DNA from 3 places in the Clostridium sp. CM039 genome. Region 1 is predicted to be linked to each of the others. Evidence: a T-box and tRNA genes for the amino acid it is inferred to sense, from the RefSeq annotation. Region 1 holds a T-box; the other regions hold tRNA genes.
The links. The T-box of region 1 lies ahead of thrS (threonine--tRNA ligase). A T-box ahead of a tRNA ligase gene usually reads a tRNA of that ligase, here a tRNA-Thr.
Positions count from the first base shown of each region.

Region 1 (5,359 bases):
AAATAATCATAGCCTTCATTTGATGCAAAAGCGTTATTATTAAAATCTCCCATAAAGAATGTTAATCTGTCATTTTTCATATTATTAAGTAACTTATCTACTTGCTGACTGAACGGTTCTTCTTCATCTTGCCACCAGCCTAAATGACAAGAGTAGAAATCTATAATTTCGTTATTTATTCTAATTGAAGCTTTTACGACCTTTCTAGTTTTCCAAAAATCCAAGTCCTTGCTGTTGCTTATGAAAAATGAGTAAGAATCTTCTTCTATTATTTTATGTTTAGTTATAATACTTACCCCTTCTTCATATATTCCATAACCTATATGAGAAAAATCCCACAGCATTGAGTATTCTTTGCATCCTAAGTTCTCTAATTCTTTTAATAAAACTAAAGCAAAATTATCTTGTTTTATGTTATTAAAGGCTATATTTTCCTTTATAGATTGATTTACTTCTTGCAGGGCAATTACATCAAAATTTTTTTCTTTTATAGTATTTGCAATAATGCTCATCTTTTCTTTTGGGCTTTCTTCCATCCAAGAATGACAATTTAAAGTTAATAATTTCATTTTAGACTCCTAATATATCTATAATATCCGATTTTAAAACATCTGCCTTTGGTCCATATATAGCCTGTATCCCTTTACCTTTAATTATTAAGGCTAAAGCCTTATTTTTTTTCCATTCATTTTCTTCGGCAACTAATAAATTATCTTTTACTGTTACACGAAGACGGGTCATACATGCGTCCACATCTACAATATTTTCGTTCCCTCCAAGTAATTCAATAATGGTTGCGGCTTGACTTCCTTTTTTACTAGCCTCAACTTTTTGATTTACAGTAGAATCAATTGAATTTTCCTCCATATCAATTTCATTTCCGTTACGGCCTGGAGTTGCTATATTAAATTTCTTGATCATAAATTTAGATACAACATAATTTATGCAGAAAAATACGACGGTCACCAGTACATATCTTATAAGATCACCTATAATCCCTGCTTTTACAATCATCGGTATACGTGCTACAAGCTCTATAACACCAAAACTGTGAACTCGCAGATTAAATATGTCCGCACACATAAATGCAAAGCCTTGCATAACTGCATAAGTACCATATAATATTGGTGAAACAAACATAAACATGAATTCTAATGGTTCAGTAACACCTGTTAAGAAAACTGCAATGGCTGCTGAAAAAAATACTGATTTATATTTTGATCGTTTTTCATTTGGTACACTTTTATACATAGCAAGTGCAACACCCATTAAGGAGCCAGCTCCGCCAATCATTTGGCCAACTTTAAAACGTGCTGGATGAATTGTTGCAAGTAAGTTATTATATGCACTCATATCTCCAGCGGCTTTTAAGTTACCTAAGTCAGTAACCCATGCAAGCCAAAGCGGATCTTGTCCAAGTATAAGACTGCCTGCATTAGCTCCAGTTAATACTTTATATGCTCCACCAAGATCTGTATAATTTATTGGTATTGTAATCATATGATGAAGTCCAAAAGGTAGTAATAGACGCTCAAGCGTACCATATATAAAGGGTGAAATAAATGGTGCAGTATTTTGTGATGTTGCAATCCATTTGCCAAATCCATTTATAACTGATTGAGCAAATGGCCAAACTATTACAAATAAAAGTGCAACAACGCTGGAGCCTGCGATAACAACGAATGGTACAAATCGTTTACCATTAAAGAATGCAAGTGCATTTGGTAATTTATTATAGTTATAATACTTATTAAATAAAACTGCTCCAAGAAAACCTGATATAATACCAACAAATACTCCCATATTCAATGCTGGGGATCCAAGAACAGAAATAAAGTAATCTTTAACCAAAAAGTGCTGACCTGTTAAGGAAGTTACTGTTGCATGAGCATCCGTGAGCATCTCATTGGTAATATTAAATACATTACCAGTAATTTTATTTATTAAAATATATGCAATGAGTGCTGCAAATGCTCCACCAGCACGCTCTTTAGCCCAAGAACCACCGATAGCTACAGCAAATAATAGCCCTAAATTAACTATTAGCCCCCATCCTATACCTCCCACAACTTGCGATAACGTTTGCACAAATGAAGAATTAGGTGCTGCTATTCCTATAACTGATCCTAATGAAATCATTAGTCCACCTGCTGGCATAACTGCGACCACCACTAATAATGCCTTACCAAATTTTTGCCAAAAATCGAATGAAATTATTTTTGATTTGTTCTTAACCATAGTCCAATTACCTCCAATATTGATTTAATGAATATGTATTTATAAAAATTTCAATACGCAATTGTATTTTTATATTAAACATGTGCAAACGTTTGCGTTCTTTATTAAAGTATATTTCATAGTGAAAATATTGTCAATGAAATATTAAAATAAATTTCTAAATAAAATTGTACCCATGTTTGAACTGTACACCATGTTTCATCCAATAAATATTTTTCAATCAAGTCATTTGCAAGAATGTTGTTGAAATTTTAGGATATAATATATAAATAATCACTTATATGTGGAATAGACATATTATAATAATTAGAACACATATTGACAATTGGAATAGGTTGGAATACAATAGTTTTAAATTAAAAACTGTGAAGAGGAAAAGTAAATAGTATACTGTTCAAAGAGAGAGAAACTCACCGGCTGAAAAGTTTCTTGAATAAGCAATATTGAAAACCACCTCTGAGTTGATTACTGAACTTAAGTAGGTAATTCCGCAAACCGGCGTTAGTGGTATTGAGTGACAGAGGTGAGTTTAAACTAAGCCTTCTGTAATTTGGGTGGAATCGCGATAAAACTCGTCCCTTATTTTGGGACGGGTTTATTATTTTTTGAAGGAGGAATATTTATGTTAAAGGTTGTAATAAAAGATGGAAGTGTAATAAATTCTAATGAAGAAGAAGGAAAAAGGGCGCTTAGACACACCACATCCCATATACTCGCTCAGGCAGTAAAGAGATTGTATCCAAATGCTAAATTGGCTATAGGTCCTGCAATAGATAATGGGTTTTATTATGACTTTGATGTGGAAGAACCCTTTACTATGGATATACTCCAAAAAATTGAAGAAGAAATGAGAAAAATAGTTAAGGAAGATTTAAGACTCGAGAGATCAGTTATTTCTCGAGAAGAAGCTTTAAAACTTATGAAGGATAAGGGCGAGATTTATAAAATAGAACTCATTAATGATTTGCCAGAGTATGAAGAACTAGTTTTCTTTAAGCAAGGAGATTTTATAGAACTCTGTGCAGGGCCTCATGTACTATCAACTTCAAAGGTAAAAGCTTTCAAATTATTATCAGTTGCAGGCGCTTACTGGAGGGGTAGTGAAAAAAATAAAATGCTTCAAAGAATATATGGAACGGCATTTGCAAGGAAAAGTGAACTTGATGAATATTTGAATATGCTTGAAGAAGCGAAGAAAAGGGATCATAGAAAACTTGGGAAAGAGCTAAAATTATTTGCTTTAATGGATGAGGGACCAGGATTTCCATTCTTTCTCCCTAATGGTGTAGTTTTAAAAAACAAATTAATTGAGTACTGGAGAGAAATTCATAAGAAGGCAGGTTATGTTGAGATAGAAACTCCTATGGTGTTAAACAAAGAACTTTGGGAAACATCTGGGCATTGGTCTCACTATAAAGAGAACATGTATACAGTCAATATAGATGAAGAAGAATTCGCTATAAAACCAATGAACTGCCCGGGAGGAATGCTTGTATATAAATCAGAAACTCACTCTTACAGGGATCTACCAATAAGAGCGGGAGAACTAGGGAAAGTGCACAGACATGAACTATCTGGAGCTTTGCACGGACTTATGAGAGTTAGAGCATTTACACAGGATGATGCTCACATATTCATGTTACCAGAGCAGATAAAAGAAGAAATAAAGGGCGTAGTTAAACTTATAAATGAGGTTTATGGAAGGTTAGGGTTTAAATATAGAGTAGAACTTTCAACAAGACCTGAAAATTCTATGGGAAGTGATGAAGAGTGGCAATTAGCAGAAAGCTCACTTCAGGGCGCTCTCACGGAAATGAACATGGATTTTAAGATAAATGAAGGAGACGGGGCATTCTACGGACCTAAAATTGACTTTCACTTGCAAGATAGCATAGGACGGGAATGGCAATGTGGAACTATACAACTAGATTTACAGCTACCACAAAGATTTGACCTTCAATATATTGGCAGTGATGGAGAAAAGCACAGACCAATTGTTATACACAGAGTAATTTTTGGTAGTATAGAAAGATTTATTGGCATTTTGATAGAACATTTTGCAGGCAAGTTCCCAACATGGATATCACCTGTACAAGTTAAAGTACTGCCTATATCGGAGCAGTATAATGATTATGCAAAAGATGTAGTAAATAAACTGGAAGAAAATAATATCAGAGTTAGTTTAGATGGTAGAGCAGAAAAAATAGGATATAAAATTAGAGATGCTCGAAACGAGAGGTTGCCATATATTATTGTTATTGGTGAAAAAGAAGAAAACTCAGCGAGTATATCCCTTAGAAGTAGAAAGAATGGCGATGAGGGCAATTGCTTACTTGAGGACTTTATTTCAAGAATCATACAGGAAATCGATAGTAAAAGGCTAGATGATTAATTGTAAAAAACATGAAATTTATTTATACCATTTCGGTTGTTTTTAAAATAAAAAACATTCTATTCAATATAATAAGGCTACATTCCTTTAAGATAATTTAAAGGAGTGTAGCCTTATTAGTGATTTGCTGTTCCATGACTGCAGTTTCATTGATAGGTAAAAGATATCAAAGGGATAAATGTACCTGGTACTTTAAAAACCTCACTTAACTTATTTTCTTTCAGGTTATAACAATACAAGCTGTTAGGATAAGTTGTTAGCCCCATAAAGTTTGCTTCATGCGCCCCACTGGGAACTGCAACAAAGTAAATACTTTTCTCATTAGAGCTGAGACAGGCTATATATGGTTGAGAAATTTCAATAATCTTATTTGTTTTTTTTAGCTGTTCTTGAGTTAGTAAGCTACTTACTTTATTTCCATTTACAACTAACTTATAAAATCCTCTTTCAGTGTTTTTTACGCCTGCTCCTCCTAAAATTATAAAGTTGCCTGATTTTGATAAAGAAATTGAATCTAATCTCACAGCATTTATCTTAGCCAACTCTTTTTTTTCACCGCCATTTGTATTCATTTCCATAATAGTGTACTTTATTTTCGAAGATTCATTTTGTTCCTCAAACCTCTTTGTTATAAATTCATTATAAGAAAATGTTAGTGCAATAATCTTATTTTTATATATATAAAAATCTTGTACAGCAATATCAGAACCAAATTCTAAAGTTTTCCCA
Region 1 is NZ_CM143649.1:1,329,037-1,334,395, reverse strand. It holds gene ACWJJ2_RS06235 (endonuclease/exonuclease/phosphatase family protein) at 1-569, opposite strand, end outside; gene ACWJJ2_RS06230 (PTS transporter subunit IIBC) at 571-2,238, opposite strand; T-box leader at 2,595-2,821, shown strand; gene thrS (threonine--tRNA ligase) at 2,861-4,630, shown strand; gene ACWJJ2_RS06220 (hypothetical protein) at 4,777-5,359, opposite strand, start outside.

Region 2 (5,359 bases), 1.7 Mb from region 1:
TATTGATTCATATCTACTACTTCTAATATATCTTTTACCTTTTTCTTTATTTCATCCCTTGATATCTTCTTCATTTTTAAACCAAATGCTACATTTTCTTCTACTGTTAAGTGCGGAAATAATGCGTAGCTTTGAAATACTAATCCGAAATTTCTATTATGAACAGGTATTTTTGTATAATCCTTGCCTCCTAGCATAAACGTTCCATTGTTTGGCTCTATAAATCCAGCAATTACTCTTAATGTTGTAGTTTTACCACATCCACTAGGTCCTAAAAGAGATACAAGCTCCCCTTTTTTAATGCTTAAATTAAAATTTTGTAATATATTGTCTTTCCCATCATATGATACTGCTATATTTTTCAAGTTTATTAAATTCATGTGTTACCCCCACGTTTATTAGCATTATTTAAGGCCTATTACGAACATATTTCGCCTAAGAAAGACTATCTAATCCTAAAGTTTTTTCTACTATAAACATTATTCCAATTGTTATTAACATTAATATAACTGATAATGCTGATACGGTTGGATCATAGTTATACTCTACATAACTCATCATACTAATTGGCAAAGTACTTACTCCTGGCCCTGTTAAAAATATTGATACAGGCACATTGTTAAAGGAGTTTATAAATGCTAACATAACCGCTGCTATAATTCCTGAAGTTATATTTGGCATAACTACCTTAAAAAAAGTATTTATTTTTGTATAGCCAAGACTCATTGCAGCCTCTTCTATTGAATAATCAAATACCTCTAAACTTGAACCAACAACTCTAATTATGTAAGGTACTATTACCAATGTATGACCTATAAATAAACTCATGTATACTGAAAATTCTAATTTTATTACTAAAAACTGAAATAATGCAAAACCAACAACCACTCCTGGTATTATTAATGGTGAAAAGAAAAAACTCTTTAAAACACCCTTTCCTTTGAAATCAAATCTGCTTAATCCGTAAGCTGCCGGTATTCCAATTAACAGTGCTAATACTGTAGACCCACAGGATACTAAAAAACTTACAAACATTGTATTCATAAACATATCTGATTGAAATACATTTGCATACCACTTAATGCTAAACCCCTTTGGTGGGAATGCAATATAACTTTCTGTTCCTATACTTGTTAACGCTATAATTACTAATGGTGCTAGTAAAAATATATATACTAATGCTACGAATATAGTAAGTAATTTGCTTTTTTTGCCTTTCATGTTATAATCCCCTCTTATCTAATCTAGACGCTAATAAGTTTATTCCTTTTATAACCAATAATGTTGTAACTATCATTATTGTTGCAACAACAGACGCCGCTTGCCAGTCACTTAAGGTCATCGCTTCTTGATAAATTAATGTGGCTAACACTGTATTTTTATTACCACCTAATAACTGTGGTGTAGTATAAGCAGTAAGTGCTCCTGTAAATACAAGGACTGTTCCAACTATTAATCCCGGTAAACTCAGTGGGAATATAACCTTAAAGAAGGCCTTCACTTTATTAGCTCCTAAACTTTCCGCTGCTTCTAATAAGTCATTATCTATATTTTCTAAAACTCCTACTAAAGAAATAATCATTAGCGGTGAAAATAAATAAACTGTACCAACTATGATTGCGCCTTCAGTATACATCATAGTTAAAGATTCATTAATAACGCCTAAGCTAAGTAACACTTTATTTATAACTCCATTTTTACCTAAAATACTCATCCAAGCAAAAGAACGAACAATTGAATTTGTAAGAATAGGGAATATGGTTAATGCCATGAATAACCCTCTAATCTTCTTTGAGGTTCTAGACACAAAATATGCTGTTGGAACTCCAATAACCACGCATATTGCAGATGATATTAAAGCAATTCTTAATGTTCTATAAAATATCTGCAGCGTATACTTATCTCCAAAGAAATTTAAATAATGATCTAAACTAAAGCTTCCATTAATACTAAAAGTAGGAATTATAGTACTAACTAAAGGTACTATAAGAAAATAAGCTAGTAATATTAAACACGGTACAAATAATACGTAAGTCCATTTTTTCTTCATAGGTTTAACTCTCCTAAAATTTTATCTTAATGATATTTTTGTTCGGTATATATAATTTATATTTATTTCACAAAACCAATAATGTGGCAAAATATTGATATTCGTCCAAAAAATACGAACATTAATTTATTTTAATTGCTTATTATATGTGTTTATGCTACTATAACGATCGAATGTTGTCAATATTTTTATTTTTTCAAGACAAAAAATCAAATCACTCTAAATACATTTTGAATCTTAATTTTCCATCAAATATGCCGGACGTAAAAAAAGTCCTAAACAAATGTTTAGGACTTTTTTGGAGCTGGCAATAGGAATTGAACCTACAACCTGCTGATTACAAGTCAGCTGCTCTACCGTTGAGCCATGCCAGCAAAAATGGCGACTCAAAAGGGATTCGAACCCTCGACCTCCGCCGTGACAGGGCGGCACTCTAACCAACTGAGCTATTGAGCCATATATGGTGGGAACAACAGGGTTCGAACCTGTGACCCTCTGCTTGTAAGGCAGATGCTCTCCCAGCTGAGCTATGCTCCCATATATGTTTTAATGGTGACTCCTAGGGGAATTGAACCCCTGTTACCACCGTGAAAGGGTGGTGTCTTAACCGCTTGACCAAGGAGCCTTATTATTTTTCAATGATTCTTTTGATAAGAATCAAACTTATAAATTAGATGTTCTTTTATTAAACTATAACAGTTTAGTAAAAATGGCGACTCAAAAGGGACTCGGACCCTCGACCTCCGCCGTGACAGGGCGGCACTCTAACCAACTGAGCTATTGAGCCATATATGGTGGGAACAACAGGGTTCGAACCTGTGACCCTCTGCTTGTAAGGCAGATGCTCTCCCAGCTGAGCTATGCTCCCATGTATGTTTATGGTGACTCCTAGGGGAATTGAACCCCTGTTACCACCGTGAAAGGGTGGTGTCTTAACCGCTTGACCAAGGAGCCATACTAATTTGTCACTTTATTTATTATGGGCTTACGTCTTGCAACCCGACATAAACTATAATACCTAATTTTTCTTAAAGTGTCAACATATTTTCTTATTTTTTTTATTATTTTTTTTCTCAAAACACTCAAATCCAGTTAAATCAACGGTTCCCCTTATAGAATTTTTTTTATGTTTTTTTGAAAATAACTGACTTTTACTAAACAATCACAAACAAATTCTATGGTTATTTATAAAACAAAATAAAAATTCATTTTCATCCTACTGATTTTAGGGTAAGATTATATGTAACCACTTTATAATCTAAAAATATTTTTTCTCGAAAGGAGAGATTTTCTTGAAACATTCTCTTATAATAATTGGCGGAGGTGCCTCTGGTTTAACCTCTGCTTTAATAGCAAAAGATTTTGGTATAGATGTAGCAATAATTGAAGGAACCGACAGAGTAGGTAAAAAAATACTAACTACCGGTAACGGTAGGTGTAATATCAGTAATGTACATATAAATAATGATAGATATCACAGTGAAAATCCAAATTTCGCAGGTTATACGCTAGATTCTTTTACCATAAAGGATACTATAAATTTTTTCGAGTGTTTAGGAATACCTTTAGTTACAAAAGATGGCGGTAAAATGTTTCCTATGTCATTGCAAGCCTCATCAGTACTTGATATACTACGCTTTGCTATAGACGAAAAAAAAATTCCACTATATACAAATACCAAAGCTAAGGAGATTATTAAAACAAATAAGGGTTTTAAAGTTTATAGCACAGATAATTCTACATATGAATGTGAAAGGTTGATTATTGCGACCGGTGGTAAATCAGCTCCTAAAACGGGTTCTGACGGTTCCGGCTATTCATTGGCTAGGCAATTAGGTCATAGTATAATCTCTCCTGTACCAGCCCTTGTACAGCTTAAATTAAACTATAATAAACTAAAGGCTCTATCTGGAGTAAAGTTTGATGGCTTTGCGGAAATATTTATAAACGATAAATATGTTCAAAAGGAATTCGGAGAAATACTTTTCACAGATTACGGCATTTCTGGTCCTCCTATTCTTCAGCTTAGTAGAACTGCATCTTATGGTTTATCTAAAAATAGCAAGGTTTCTTTAAGTATTGATATGCTACCAAATATTAGCTACGAAGATCTAAAAGCATTTTTAAATAATCATTGGTCAGTATTCCCAAGTCGCTGCGTTCATGATTCATTCATCGGAATAATTAACAAGAAGATCATTCCAATAATTTTAAAAGAAGCAAATATAGATGACATTCATAAGCCTTGTTGCGATTTGGCCTCAAATGAAAAAAATGCTCTATATACTTTGCTAAAGCGATATCAATTTGATGTTTCAGGTACTAATTCTTTTGCAAATGCTCAGATAACTGCAGGAGGCATTAATACAAAAGAAATTAATCCCGAAACCCTAGAATCTAATATTACTAAGAATTTATTCTTTGCGGGAGAAATATTAGATGTAGATGGCGATTGCGGTGGTTTTAACCTTCAATGGGCATGGAGTTCTGGTGCTATTGCCGGCATCAACGCCTCCAAATAAAAAATAAGAGTTTGAAACGTGAAAGTTGATTAAGAAATTCTAATATTTTGTAAATGTAAAATGCTCTAATGCTTACATTCGGCATACTGCCGGTTTGCTGGCCTTCCTTCCAGGAAGTCTCACGAGAATTTTATATTTACAAAACAAGAATTTCTAAATCAACTTTCACTGTTTCTGCACTTCTTATTTCAATTCACTTCCAGAGAGATTTCATACTATATCGTACATACTAAGATGTATCTAAGAGGTATGTCGAATAATACAAAAACTACTTGTGATTAACGATTTTCTTATATCCAAGTACTTTCTAAGAGAGTCAGCTCAGTTCCCTCTTCATTTATAATTTTATGTCTACATATTATCTTATCTTCTTCTCTTATAACCTGCGTGCTTACCTTTATGGTCTCTCCGTATGTTGTTTCCTTGATGTAAGTTACCTTAATATTCCTTAGTTCGTAGTTCAATACTATATCCTTAGGAACTGTTTCTAAAGCCCAAGCAACATATTTAACATTATTTACGTGCATATTCGTGTCAATATCACTATACCTAACTTGAAAGTTTTTCTCGCTATGCACTGTAGTTATTGGTACTATATCCTCAATGTCTATGGGTGTATTATTGCTATCATCTATACCATAAGCCTCATACATATCTTTCGTAATCCTTATTGGTCTTCTTCTGTCTGTATTTATTAAAATCCACACAGAACTCGCATGTCCTATTTTATTCCCTTTCATATCAATAATTTCATATTTCCTGTATGCATAAAATTTATTGAAAGAAT
Region 2 is NZ_CM143649.1:2,999,363-3,004,721, reverse strand. It holds gene ACWJJ2_RS13970 (ABC transporter ATP-binding protein) at 1-380, opposite strand, end outside; gene ACWJJ2_RS13965 (ABC transporter permease) at 436-1,221, opposite strand; gene ACWJJ2_RS13960 (ABC transporter permease) at 1,223-2,050, opposite strand; tRNA gene ACWJJ2_RS13955 (tRNA-Thr) at 2,350-2,424, opposite strand; tRNA gene ACWJJ2_RS13950 (tRNA-Asp) at 2,430-2,506, opposite strand; tRNA gene ACWJJ2_RS13945 (tRNA-Val) at 2,512-2,587, opposite strand; tRNA gene ACWJJ2_RS13940 (tRNA-Glu) at 2,601-2,675, opposite strand; tRNA gene ACWJJ2_RS13935 (tRNA-Asp) at 2,761-2,837, opposite strand; tRNA gene ACWJJ2_RS13930 (tRNA-Val) at 2,843-2,918, opposite strand; tRNA gene ACWJJ2_RS13925 (tRNA-Glu) at 2,930-3,004, opposite strand; gene ACWJJ2_RS13920 (BaiN/RdsA family NAD(P)/FAD-dependent oxidoreductase) at 3,343-4,572, shown strand; gene ACWJJ2_RS13915 (acyl-[acyl-carrier-protein] thioesterase) at 4,863-5,359, opposite strand, start outside.
Region 2: it has a tRNA-Thr gene. The T-box ahead of thrS (threonine--tRNA ligase) is inferred to sense a tRNA for this amino acid. The anticodon was not compared.

Region 3 (5,359 bases), 1.3 Mb from region 1:
TCATTCTTTTGGCAGCCCTTCCGGTGGGCGCAGCCATATAAACTTTCATTCCTGCTTCTTCAAATACCTCTATAATGCAATTAATTATAGTAGTTTTGCCAGTACCTGGACCTCCCGTTATTATTTCAATACTATTTTCTGCAGCACCACAAATAGCAGTCTTTTGAGACGTTGCAAATTTTATGTTTTTTTCTTCTTCGAAGTCATTAATCTTTTCTTCTATGTCTATTTCTAATTCGTCATACTTTTCTATAGATAAGGTTATAATTTTTTTAGTAATAGCTAATTCACAGTAATAGAACGGCATAGTGAAAACACAGTCTTCTTCATCAATATTTTCGACTTTCAATTTTCCCTGCAATACATTATCATAAACATTTTTTTCAATTTCTTCAGCCGTAACCCCAAGAATATTTTTAGATTCTTTGTATAATTTGTTTAAGGGCATATAAGTATTTCCCATAGCGCAAAATTCATTTACCACATAATTAATTCCACTTTGTATTCTGAAAGGCGACTCTTTGTCAATGCCTAAACTTTGTGCTATCTTATCTGCAATTTTAAATCCTACTCCAGAAATGGTTTCAGTTAACACATAAGGATTATCCTGTACTACCTTTATAGAGTCTCCTCCATATTTTTTATAAATTTTCACACATTGGTTAGGTGTTACTCCATATGTTTGAAGAAATATCATTATATTTTTAACTTCTCGTTGCTTAGAATATGATTCAAAAATTAATTGAATCTTTTTTTGTCCTACACCATCAATCTCTTTTAATCTTTCAATTTCATTATCTAATATATTCATGGTGTTTTCACCAAAGTGCTGTACAATTTTTTTAGCAGTTATTGGTCCAATTCCTTGAATAACTCCTGAAGCTAAATATTTTTCTATACCTTCAAGTGAACTAGGTATTATTTCCTCACATTGTATTATTCTAAATTGCTTGCCAAATTGAGGATGAGTAACCCACTCCCCCGTTAATTTCAGGTTCTGCCCTTCACTTATATATGGCACAATGCCTACCACAGTTATCTGCTTTTTATTATCATTCAAATGAGCAATTATATATCCATTTTCTTCATTATGAAATACTACATCTTCGATTATCCCTTGTATTTCCGGCATAAAATCTCTCCTATTTATAAATTCATATAATAACATTAATAATAATATTATTAGCAATAATATTATTATTAATGTTATTATATCATATGTATTTTACATCTCTTATGTTCAGTATACCCCTATCTTAGGTTTTATCAAAATACTACTTAATAATCACATGCACTAAAAAGGGATAACAATTAATAATTGTTATCCCTTTTTTTATATTATACGTACTTTTTTATTTCATCAACCTTGTTTAGTTTTTCCCATGAAAGATCTAAATCAATTCTTCCAAAATGTCCATAGGCAGCTACTTGTTTATAAACAGGTCTTCTTAGTTCTAATTCTCTTATAATTACAGCTGGCCTTAAATCAAATACTTTTTCAACTATTTGAACTATTTTATCATCGTCAATTTTTCCTGTTCCGAAAGTTTCGACCTCTATAGATACCGGTTTAGCTACACCTATAGCATAAGCTAACTGAATTTCCAATTTATCTGAAACTCCTGCAGCAACTAAATTTTTAGCAACCCATCTTGCAGCATATGCAGCGGATCTATCAACTTTTGTTGCATCCTTTCCTGAGAATGCTCCACCTCCATGTCTTCCATATCCACCATAAGTATCTACTATTATTTTTCTTCCTGTTAAACCAGAGTCTCCTTGCGGTCCTCCAATTACAAATCTGCCTGTAGGATTTATATAATATTTAGTATTTTCATCTAATAATCCACTTGGAACTACAGGTTTTATTACATGCTCTTTTAAATCATTTTCAATTTGATCATGAGTTGCTTCTTCTGCATGTTGAGTTGAAATAACAATAGTATCTATTCTTACTGGCTTATTATCTTCATACTCTACAGTAACTTGAGTCTTTCCGTCCGGTCTTAAGTAATCTAATGTGCCATTTTTTCTTACTTCGCTTAACTTTCTTGCTAATCTGTGAGCCATAGCAATTGGTAGTGGCATGTATTCTGGTGTCTCATTAGTTGCAAATCCAAACATCATGCCTTGATCACCAGCACCTATTGCGTCAACCTTATCAATCTCGCCTGCTTTAGATTCTAATGCCTCATCTACTCCCATAGCTATATCTGTTGATTGTTCATTAATAGACGTAAGTACAGCGCATGTGCTAGCATCAAACCCGTATTTTGCTCTAGTATATCCTATGCCTTCAATGGTATTCCTAACAACCTTAGGAACATCTACATAACAACTAGTTGTTATCTCTCCCATTACTAAAACCATTCCTGTAGTAACCGCTGTTTCACAAGCAACCCTAGCATAAGGATCTTGCTCTAAAATAGCATCAAGTACAGCATCTGAAATTTGGTCACAAATTTTGTCTGGATGTCCTTCTGTAACGGATTCTGATGTAAATAATCTTTTCATTATAATTCTCCCTTCTATTCTCTAAAATTTCCCTATAAAAAAATAAAACCTCTTCCAAATATAAGAAGAGGTGATTTAATCATCTCCCTTATCTTGCAGATTATAACTGCAGGAATTGGCACCATGGTGCATTGCACCGGTTGCCGGGTTTCATAGGGCCTTTTTCCCTCCACCTCTCTTGATAAGAGTTATCAATTATTAACTTTTAATTATAATACCATATGCATTCTATGGTGTCAACAGAATCTAAACCCTGTAAAAAATAAAAAAAGACATCTATAGATGTCTTTTGGTGGAGGAGGACGGATTCGAACCATCGAAACATTACGTAACAGATTTACAGTCTGCCCCCTTTGGCCACTCGGGAACTCCTCCATATGTGGAGCTGGCAATAGGAATTGAACCTACAACCTGCTGATTACAAGTCAGCTGCTCTACCGTTGAGCCATGCCAGCATGCATTTTATTCTATTTTAAAAAGATTATTATGGTGGGAACAACAGGGTTCGAACCTGTGACCCTCTGCTTGTAAGGCAGATGCTCTCCCAGCTGAGCTATGCTCCCATAATTTATTGTAAACCATAATTTATTGTAAACCATTATAAATGGTGGAGGAGGACGGATTCGAACCATCGAAACATTACGTAACAGATTTACAGTCTGCCCCCTTTGGCCACTCGGGAACTCCTCCACTTATGGAGCTGGCAATAGGAATTGAACCTACAACCTGCTGATTACAAGTCAGCTGCTCTACCGTTGAGCCATGCCAGCATATTATGTTTTATCATTTTGCCGTTTTACCGTTTTACCGTGTCGACAAGAATTATTATACAACTTTAATTAATTAATTTCAAGTCTATTATCCTTTAATAAACGACTTCTTCTCTCCATAACTATACTATTCGCATATTTGCTTAATATTAAGCATTGATACAACTTACTATTTGCACAAATAATTTATTATATTTTTTATTTGGTTTTCCTTCATATAGTTAATATACTTATATATCATTTTTTAATTAATCATTTTTTTATTCTTTATTATAATAATACACGGGATTTATTCATATAAATTATTCATAGGAAACTAATAATTTTTCCCCAGCGCAATACAAGGAGGTATATTTCTTGAGTAAAGCTAAAACCCATTATAAAGATCCTTTAGCATACTATACACTTTCTAATTTTCTAAAAGACTATATTGACAAAAATACTTTAGTTGTTTGCATAGGTACCGATAGATGTATAGGCGATTGTCTAGGTCCTTTAGTTGGTACACTTTTAAAAAATAGTTCCTTTCCATTACCTGTATATGGCACTATAGATAATCCAATTCATGCCTTAAACATAGATAGTAAATTATCTAAAATAAATGCATTGCACCCAAATTGTACTATAATAGGTGTAGATGCTTGTTTAGGAGACATTTCAAATATTGGAGAACTCCAAGCTAGAAATTATCCAATTCATCCTGGCAAAGGTGTAGGGAAAACCCTTCCTAAGGTAGGCACTCTTTCATTAATAGGTATAGTAGATTCAAGTGATGATAGTGAATTATTTACAAATAGAAACATAAGATTGAGCTTGGTAATGGATATTGCTAATGTTTTAAGCAGATCCCTCTTGCATTCATACTATTTGCACTCCCTTACCAATGAAGAAAATAATTTGAGCCCTGTTTAACATGCTTTAATTAGTTTTAAATAATTATCCACAATTTAAACTTACAAATCTTATATAATATAAAAATAAGCAATGCAATTAAACTAATAATTGTATTGCTTATTTTTATAGCTTGCTTATACTTTTTATTCTGTTAAGCATAATTCTCTTCCATTGAATGAATTATCTAACTTATCCATATAATCCAATACTTTACCTGTTCCGAGTGCTACGCATGAAATCGGATCCTCCGCTAGATATACCGGAACTTTAGTAACCTCTTGTATGAGCTTACCTAAGCCTTTTAACAATGCACCTCCACCAGTCATAACTATACCTTTATCAGCTATATCTGCTGAAAGCTCAGGTGGTGTTTTTTCTAATACGGAATGTGCACATCCTGCTATTAAATATACCGCCTCTTTTAAAGCTTCTCTCATTTCTTCTGATGATACTTCTAAATTCTTAGGAAGACCTGTAATTAAATCTCTCCCTCTTATCTCCATGCTTGTCTTTTCTTCTTGTTTATAAGCACAACCTATGTTGATTTTTAAATCCTCTGCAGTCCTCTCACCAATCATTAATTTATGTTTTTTTCTGATATATTTTATAATCTCTTCATCAAACTTATCACCAGCTACTTTAACTGATTCACGTACAACCATGCCTCCTAAAGAAATAACTGCAATATCAGTCGTGCCTCCACCAATGTCAATAACCATATTACCACTTGCTCTAGTAATATCGAGTCCCGCTCCGATTGCCGCTGCTAGTGGTTCTTCTATAAGTTGAACTTTCTTAGCTCCGGCATTTCTACCTGCATCTTCTACCGCTCTTCTTTCTACTTCCGTTGCTTCGCAAGGTACACATATTACAACTTTTGGAGAAGATAGCCTTCTTTTCCCACAAGCCTTCTTGATAAAATGATTTAACATTTTTTCAGTTATGTCATAATCCGAAATAACACCGTCCCTCATAGGGCGTATTGCCACAATATTGCCTGGTGTCCTTCCTATCATTTGCCTAGCTTCTTCTCCTACTGCCAATACCTTATTATTATTTCTATCTATGGCAACAACAGAAGGTTCTTTTAATATAACACCTTTTCCTTTAATATATACAAGCACTGTAGATGTACCCAAATCTATTCCCATATCTGTACCCATTCTAAAAAAAAACATTTC
Region 3 is NZ_CM143649.1:2,617,471-2,622,829, forward strand. It holds gene recD2 (SF1B family DNA helicase RecD2) at 1-1,132, opposite strand, end outside; gene metK (methionine adenosyltransferase) at 1,339-2,514, opposite strand; SAM riboswitch class I at 2,600-2,702, opposite strand; tRNA gene ACWJJ2_RS12145 (tRNA-Tyr) at 2,805-2,889, opposite strand; tRNA gene ACWJJ2_RS12150 (tRNA-Thr) at 2,895-2,969, opposite strand; tRNA gene ACWJJ2_RS12155 (tRNA-Val) at 3,002-3,077, opposite strand; tRNA gene ACWJJ2_RS12160 (tRNA-Tyr) at 3,120-3,204, opposite strand; tRNA gene ACWJJ2_RS12165 (tRNA-Thr) at 3,210-3,284, opposite strand; gene yyaC (spore protease YyaC) at 3,642-4,196, shown strand; gene mreB (rod shape-determining protein) at 4,322-5,356, opposite strand.
Region 3: it has a tRNA-Thr gene. The T-box ahead of thrS (threonine--tRNA ligase) is inferred to sense a tRNA for this amino acid. The anticodon was not compared.